Linked DNA regions of Chitinimonas arctica. The protein of the gene in region 1 interacts with the protein of each later gene in a pairwise test. Links are inferred from orthologs where the notes say so. Each region holds a gene or a part of one and is shown on either strand. Other genes may lie near its edges.

Region 1 (5,026 bases):
TCGCCGGTATGACGCTGTCGGACTGCAGGCCGGATGTCTTTAAGCCAGGCGCGACTTCATGGCTTCGCAGGCGCGCACCAGCTCGCGGCAAATGCCCGGCTCCCAAGCCGAATGGCCGGCATCCTGGACGATTTCCAGTTGCGAGCCAGGCCAGGCCTGGTGCAGCTCCCAAGCCGACAAGGGCGGACAGAGCACATCGTAACGGCCCTGGATGGTGATCATGGGCAGGTGCGAAATCCGGCCCACATTCGCCAGCAAGGCGTTTTCCGGCAGGAAGATGCGGTTGACGAAATAATGCGCTTCGATACGGCCGACGCCCAAGGCCACATTGTCATTGCCGTAATTGGCCTGGACGGCGGGATCGGGGAAGAGCGTGGCGCATTCGCCCTCGTAGACGCTCCAGATGCGGGCAGCCGGCATATGGACGGCACGGTCGCCATCGTTCAGGCGCTTATGGTAGTTACCCAACAGGTCGTCGCGCTCATCTGCCGGAAGATAGTCGGCGAAACGCGACCAGGCTTCCGGAAAGAACTGGCGCATGCCGCGCATGAACCAATCGATTTCCCAGCTGCGGCACAGGAAAATACCGCGCAGGACGAAGGCCAGGCAACGCTCCGGGTGGGCCTCGCCGTAGGCCAGCGCCAGGGTCGAGCCCCAGGAGCCGCCGAACACCATCCATTGCGAGATGCCCAGCATTTCGCGCAGCAGCTCGATATCGGCGATGAGATGCTGGGTCGTGTTGGCGCCCATCTCGCCCACCGGCGTGGAACGGCCGGCGCCGCGCTGGTCGAAGATCACGATGCGGTAGAAGTCCGGATCGAAGAACTGCCGGTGCTTGGGGCTGGCGCCCGAACCCGGCCCGCCATGCAGAAACAGTACCGGCACCCCGTTCGGGTTGCCCGATTCCTCCCAATACATCGTATGGACAGCGTCCAAGGGCAGCATGCCGCTGCGATTGACGTCTATGGCGGGGTAGAGTGTGCTTCGTTCGGTCATGGTCATAGGCTCAGAAGTCCAAAAAGCATGCGGCTGGCAATCAGCAGCAGCAAGGCGGCGAAACATTTCTTCAGGGTGGCCACCGGCAGGCGGTGAGCCAGTGCGGCACCAAAAGGAGCGGTGACCACGCTGGCCAGTGCAATGCCCAGCAAGGCCGGTAGATAGACAAAACCCATGCTGCCGCTCGGCAGGCCGGGAACCCCGATACCGTTGAGGGCATAGCCGGCCAGGCCGGCCACCGCGATAGGCAGGCCCAGGGCGGCCGAGGTGCCGACCGCCATCTGCATGGGCACATTACACCAGCTCATAAAGGGTACCGATAGCGAACCGCCGCCGATACCGACAAAGCTCGAAATACCACCGATCAGCCCACCCACGCCGGATAGGCCGGCCGAACCCGGAAGTTGCCGGGTCGGCTTGGGTTTGTAGCCGAACAGCATCTGCGCCGCCACCAGGTAGGCGAACACCACGAAAAACCATTTCAGGCCGATCGAGGGCAGTCGCGCCGCCAGCCAGGAGCCGGCAAAGGTCCCCAGCACCAGGCCGCCCGCCATGCCGCGGACGGTGGACCACTGCACCGCGCCACGGCCATGGTGGGCGCGTAAACTGGAAATGGAGGTAAAGACGATACTGGCCAGCGAAGTACCCAACGCGATCTGCAGCACATGGCTGGTGCCGATCTGGTTGATCTCGAACAGGGCCACCAGGGCCGGCACGATGATCAATCCGCCGCCTACGCCCAGCAGGCCGGCCAATACCCCGGCGGTCGCACCGATGGCCAGGAAGCCGGCGAATACCAGCACGCTCATGCAGGCTCCCCAGCAACTTCAATATCGCTCGCCAGTGCTCGGGCTGTACCGGCGTGATGGAAAGACGGTTGCCCCGTTGCAATATCTGCAAACCCTCCAGCGCCGGTTCGGCGCGCAGGGCGGCCAGGCTGAGGAAGGGGGTCTTCTTGATGAACTTGACGTCCACCTGCTGCCAGCGCGGCTGCTCGACGGTGGATTTGGGATCGAAATAGTGATGGTCCGGATCGAACTGGGTGGGGTCGGGATAGGCCGTGGAACACACCTCGGCCAGGCCGGCCACACCCGGGACGGCGCAGCCCGAGTGGTAGTACAGCACGCCATCTCCCGGCCGCATGCTGTCGCGCATGAAATTGCGCGCCTGGTAATTGCGCACGCCATACCAGCCTATGGTCTGGTCGGGCCGGGCGGCCAGGTCGTCGATACTGACATCGTCGGGTTCTGCCTTCATCAGCCAATAGCGCAATTGCTTGTCCCCCAGCATGGATTCAACGCGCGCCAGTGTAGCAGGCGTGGGAACCTGGCCGCGAACCTTGGAAGTACTGGATATCAATATAAATAGCCCGCAATCGGCGAGCGTTGATGCGTGGTCGTTAGCGCACTAACAGGCGGCCGCTAAGGGAATGACCAGTTGGATTGTGCTTTTGGGCAAGCGCAGAAGCCGGCCCCGCTGATGTGGCAGTGTCGGAGAGACTTTTTCCGCGCTACCCCACGCCACGCGGGGAAAAGCACTAGACTCACAGGCGGAGGAGCCCATGTCCGCTCAAGCCGACTCGCACAAATTGATACGCCATGTCTTGGCGGCCAATTTCCTGATCGCCATCGCCAAGCTTGCCGCCGCCGTCTACACCGGTTCGGGTACCGTACTGGCCCAGGCCGTGCATTCATTCGCCGACTGCTGTAACCAGGGATTGCTGGCTTGGGGCCTGAAGTCGGCCAAGCCGCTGCCTTCGCTCGACTACCCGCCGGGCTGGGGCAAAGCCATCTATTACTGGTCGTATATCGCCGCCATCATCATCTTCAGCCTGGGCGGCCTGTTTGTCGTGCATGAAGGCCTGCATAAGCTGGGCGAGCCCGAGCAGATGGAAGCGCCATTGCTCGCGATCGGGGTCTTGTGGTTGAGCGCGGTCGTCGCCTTGGTGGCGCTATGGCGCTGTCTTCGCCATATCGGCCGACTGCGCGGCAGTATTCCGCTGCTGCGCTGGGCGCGGCTGAACCACCAGCACGAATTACTGCTGTTGCTGGGCGAAACGGTGGCCGACCTGGCCGGGATCGGCTTGGCGCTCTTTAGCGTGAGTTTGTCCATCCTGAGCGAGAACCCCCTGTTCGATGCGCTGGGTTGCATGGCCATCGGCCTGCTGCTGCTGGCCTTGTCGCTTTTGGTCGGTGTGGCGGTAAGGGGTTTGCTGCTGGGCCGGCGGGCCGCACCGGAACTCACCGAGGCCATCAGCCGGTATCTGGAGGCGGACCAAGCGGTGGGGCGGGTGCAGGAACTGCTCAGCCTGCAATTGGGCGAGCAGGTACTGGTGGCCATCAAGGCGGAGCTGGTGGCGGAAACCGTGGAGCAATTGGCAGCCGAGCAGGCTCGGCTGGAAGCGGGCTTGAAAGCGGCGTATCCGCAGATCGCCCGCTTGTTTCTGCAAGTTTGCCCGTTGGCGGTCTCGGCGCCCCCACCCGATTGATCAGCTGGCCGCCGCCGCGCTGCGCCGCAGCCCTTGCTCCGTCAGGATCGCATCCAATAGCACATCGTGGGGTTCGCGCGGCAGGCGCGCCAGCCCTTGGCATGCGAAGGCCACGCCGATCAGGCGGGGCTTTTTCCATTGTCGCCGCCGGCCACGAAAAGCCAGGGTGCAATCGTAATAACCGCCGCCTTGGCCCAAACGGCCGCCCTCTTCGTCAAAACCCAGCAAGGGCAAGAGCACCAGGTCCAGCCGCTGCGCGCCGATATGGCGGCGGCTGACGAACTCCTGGATGCCATAGCGATTGGCTCGCCACTGGCCGCTTGGGTCATCCAGCCGGGCGAAGCGCAAGCGGCGGCCCCGGCGCGGTACCAAGGGCAGCCAGATCTCGACGCCCCTGGCCCGCGCCAGGCGAATCAAGGGTGCCAGCGACAATTCGGAACCCACGGCGGTATAGGCGGCAATGCGCCGGCCGCGTTTGAGCAAAGGCTTGGCGCGGCGGGCAACGGCCGCTTCAGCGGCGCGGCGCTGGACAGCGGACAAGGCCATCCGCCGCCGGCGTAGTTCACGGCGCAGGTTCGCTTTGTCGCTTGTATTCTTCTGGGAAGAGGGAAACACTGATTTAACGCGCTTACGAGCGTCAGCGAGGCTCCCTCGCGGCGGCGAGGGCGGGGGGAGTAGGGCTATATAAAGCGAAGGGATGGTTCATTTGCCACGGACCGTAAGCGCCCGGCTTTGCCGGGTGGTGAATTGAGGGCTGATTACCCGCAACATCCCTTAGCAGCGTGGGGATCCCCGCGGGCGCCGTCCCGGCCCATATCTTGAACCAAAGGTTCAAGGCGCCACCAGCTACACACTATCAGGCACATCCGTCAGAGGGATGCGCGCAACAAGCGCGCTACGCCAGCAGCTAGGTCAGTATATTGGTTCAAAGAATACTGAGCCGGAACGAACGCCGCAGGGAAACTTTATGACTCGGTGCAGAAAAACGGGAGGCCACGTTCAAAACAACTGCTGCTGTTCCTTGAACGCCTCGTCGATGGTTTCCTGCATGCGGCCGATTCTACGCTTAAAGTCGGCAACATCCAAACCACCTGTAACGCGGGTGTTCATGAACTCATGCGAAATGTTCAACGCAGCCATGATGGCAATCTTATCAATACCCATCACATTGCCGCTATCGCGAATCTCACGCATCTTTCGATCCAGGAACGCAACCGCTTCCATCAAGGCCAACTCTTCTTCCGGTGGGCAAGCGATGCGGAACTCGCGGCCCATGATGGTTACGTCGAGTTGTTTGATCTCGCTCATTCGACATCCTCCGGCAGGGCTTCGGCAGGGAACTGCCCCAGCAGTGTCTCGACACGCGCCTTGGCGCCTTCCACCTTGTCGAGCAGGCGGCGGTTGTCGCTCTTCAGGGCAACGACGGTCTCGCGCAGCGCGACGTTTTCGGTACGCAACTGCTGGCATAGCTGTGCCAGCGCGGTAATTCGGTCTTCGAGGTATTGGAGATCGGCGTCCATGGCGGCCTTCACTGTGGGCGTT
Region 2 (2,935 bases), 1.5 Mb from region 1 along the record:
TTCAATTCTTCCAAAGCCACGCCGTACTGGCCGCGGGCGTAGTAGGCAGCCGCCAGCTCGGTACGCAGCTTGGCCAGCTCATGGCGGCGGTCCACCTCTTCCGCCCGGACGGCAGACAGCGACAACACAAACAGCAAAGCGGCGATGACGCTCTGTCTCATGCCTTACTCCCTCACAAGGTTTATCGTGGTCTTGCCTTCGGCGGCTAGCCGAAGCGTGCGCTTGGTCTTGTCCTTGACCTGGCCGGCCAACTGGCCGCAGGCCGCATCGATATCGTCACCGCGCGTCTTGCGCACCGTGACGATGTAGCCGGCCTGGATCAGATGATCGCGGAAGCGGCGAATGGCATCGGGCTTGGACCGACCGTATCCGGAATTCGGAAAGGGATTGAACGGGATCAGGTTGAATTTACACGGTACATCTTTAACCAACGCTACCAGCTGCCTGGCGTGCTCCATGGTGTCGTTGACACCATCAAGCATAACGTATTCGAAGGTAATGAAATCACGCGGCGCTTTTTCAAGATAACGCAAGCAGGCCGCCATGAGTTCTTTTAGGGGGTATTTCTTATTGATCGGCACGATCTCGTCGCGCAGGGCATCGTTCGGCGCGTGCAGCGAAACGGCCAGCGCAACCGGGCAGGCTTCGCGCAAGCGGTCCATCTGCGGCACCAGGCCGGAAGTGGACAGCGTCACCCGGCGGCGGCTCAAGCCATAGGCATTGTCGTCCAGCATCAGCCGCATGGCGGCGACGACATTGTCGAAATTGGCTAGGGGCTCGCCCATGCCCATCATGACCACATTGGAAACGATGCGGTCGCCCTTGGGATCACGGCCCAGGGCTTTATTGGCCCACCAGAGCTGGCCAATGATCTCGGCGGTACTGAGATTACGGTTGAAACCCTGCCGCCCGGTGGAGCAGAAGGTGCATTCGAGCGCACAGCCGACCTGGCTGGACACGCACAGCGTTCCCCTGTCGTCTTCGGGAATGAACACCGCCTCCACACCGTTACCGGTGCCCACGTCCAGCAACCACTTGCGGGTGCCGTCCTCGGAAGCCTGTTCCAGCAGCAAGCTGGGGGGAGTGATAACCGCCTCCGCCGCCAGCTTTTCTCGCGTCACCTTGGCGATGTCCGTCATCGCGTTGAAATCCGATTCGCCGAAATGGTGAATCCAGCGCAACAACTGCTTGGCGCGAAACGGCTTCTCACCACGCTCGGCTAGGAAGGTGGCGAAACGGGCAGCGTCGAAATCAAGCAGATTGATGGACATGGCAAGGCTATCCGATATTAACGGCTATAGACTTCGGTGCCGAAGAAGTAAGCGATTTCGATGGCGGCGTTTTCGACGCTATCGGAACCGTGTACGGCGTTGGCATCGATGGAATCGGCGAAATCGGCACGAATGGTACCCTTTTCAGCCTTCTTGGGATCGGTCGCGCCCATCAGATCGCGGTGGGCGATCACGGCGTTTTCGCCTTCCAGCGCCTGGATGATCACCGGGCCGGAAACCATGAAATCAACCAGATCCTTGAAGAAAGGACGTTCCTTGTGCACGGCGTAGAAGCCTTCGGCATCTTCGCGCGACAGTTGCTTCATCTTGGCGGCGACGATCTTCAGGCCGGCATTTTCGAAACGGGAGTAGATCTGGCCAATCACGTTCTTGGCAACGGCATCGGGCTTGATAATGGACAGGGTGCGTTCTACAGCCATGGTTCACTCCAAAATTCGTAAAGTAGACATAGTGGGAAGGAAAAAAGTTTTAAGCTGCAAGCCAGTTCGCAAAGCGTTCACACAGCTTGTCGGCATAAAAATGACCGAATATTCTAACAGCTTTGCCGCCTTACCGCGCAAAAGCCATACCAGCAATCAACCAAAACATCTTGAACAGGGAGCGCCGCGACGCGGCGAACAAGCCACTTGAGTGCTATACGCCCCAGCCCGAACCGCCCCACCGCCCCCGCCACCGCAGAGGAAGCGGACGAACAGAGCGAAATCCGCCAGCGCCTGATGCAGAGGCTGGCCATTGCCATCTGCCTGATCGTCGGCGTCGCGATCAGCATCACCCTGCTCAATAAACTGGAAGGCGAGCCCAGGTCGGAACAGGAAGGACCCAGCATCAATCCGCTGCAGGCCGAAACCGTGCCGCCGCCCCAGGCAACAACAACGCCGATTCCAGCGGCGGTACCGCCGATCACCCCACCGTTGGTTGCCGAAGCAGCGCCGCCGGCTACCAGCGGAACCGAAAGCGGCCCCACCCCACCCGCCACGCCCGTCGAATCGACACCGACACCGACACCGACACCGACACCGACACCAACGCCAACGCCAACCCTGCCTGCACCCGTCGCCGCGGCCAAGCCGCCCGCCGAGACCGGCACCGGCAAGACCACACCCGCAGCCACCTCGACCACCCCTCCCCGGCGCCCGCCCCTGCCGTCGCGCACACCGCCGCACCCAAACCGATCATCGTCCCGCCGCCGACCAGGCCGGTCACCACGGCACGAGGCGCCCAATCGGCCACCAGCCCGCCCGTCACCGTGCCAGCCCCGGTTGCGCCGCCGTCCGGCACGCCCGCGCCAAGCCCGATAATCGCGGCGCCGATACCAGCCAAACCCAGCCCACCCACGCCGGAGCAGACCATCGCCGCCCTCGCGGCCGGCGTCCTGCCTAACGGCAGCAAGGGGTATACGGTACAGGCAGGGGTATTCCAGAGCGGCGACAATGCCAGGAAGCTGATCGAGAAATTAGGTAGCGCCGGCATCCCTGCCCGTCTGGAAACCCGCGTGCAGATCGGTCCATTCAAGAATCGCGACGAGGCCGACCTGATGATGCGCCGCCTGCGTGAACTGGGCGTGACGCCGATATTGCAGGCACCCCTATAGTGCCTGGCGGCACCGCCCGAAATCGGTCCAATCCTCGCAGCGCCAGTCCGGC

Evidence for each region. Proteins that work in one complex are often made in the same cells at the same time.
Region 2: the proteins of FNU76_RS11510 (region 1) and ndk interact in binary tests that used the Escherichia coli proteins (3 or more experiments, as listed by UniProt). The link is inferred for Chitinimonas arctica from one-to-one orthologs.

Annotation. Positions count from the first base shown.
Region 1 is NZ_CP041730.1:2,542,302-2,547,327, reverse strand. Bases 2,293-5,026 are described here. They hold FNU76_RS11510 (5-formyltetrahydrofolate cyclo-ligase), read right to left. Parts: upstream 4,100-5,026; coding sequence 3,485-4,099; downstream 2,293-3,484. Other genes in these bases: FNU76_RS11495 (hypothetical protein), read right to left, coding at 4,789-5,004; FNU76_RS11500 (cell division protein ZapA), read right to left, coding at 4,484-4,792; FNU76_RS11515 (cation diffusion facilitator family transporter), read left to right, coding at 2,558-3,484. Also shown: pip (prolyl aminopeptidase), read right to left, coding at 40-996; FNU76_RS11525 (sulfite exporter TauE/SafE family protein), read right to left, coding at 999-1,805. UniProt on the Escherichia coli protein: Involved in the removal of 5-formyltetrahydrofolate.
Region 2 is NZ_CP041730.1:4,080,864-4,083,798, reverse strand. Bases 1-2,747 are described here. They hold ndk (nucleoside-diphosphate kinase), read right to left. Parts: upstream 1,712-2,747; coding sequence 1,289-1,711; downstream 1-1,288. Other genes in these bases: FNU76_RS18575 (SPOR domain-containing protein), read left to right, coding at 2,539-2,747; FNU76_RS24170 (hypothetical protein), read left to right, coding at 1,919-2,590; rlmN (dual-specificity RNA methyltransferase RlmN), read right to left, coding at 165-1,271; pilW (type IV pilus biogenesis/stability protein PilW), read right to left, coding at 1-161. In the rest of the region: more of FNU76_RS18575, read left to right, coding at 2,748-2,883; tRNA lysidine(34) synthetase TilS, read right to left, coding at 2,878-2,935. UniProt on the Escherichia coli protein: Major role in the synthesis of nucleoside triphosphates other than ATP. The ATP gamma phosphate is transferred to the NDP beta phosphate via a ping-pong mechanism, using a phosphorylated active-site intermediate.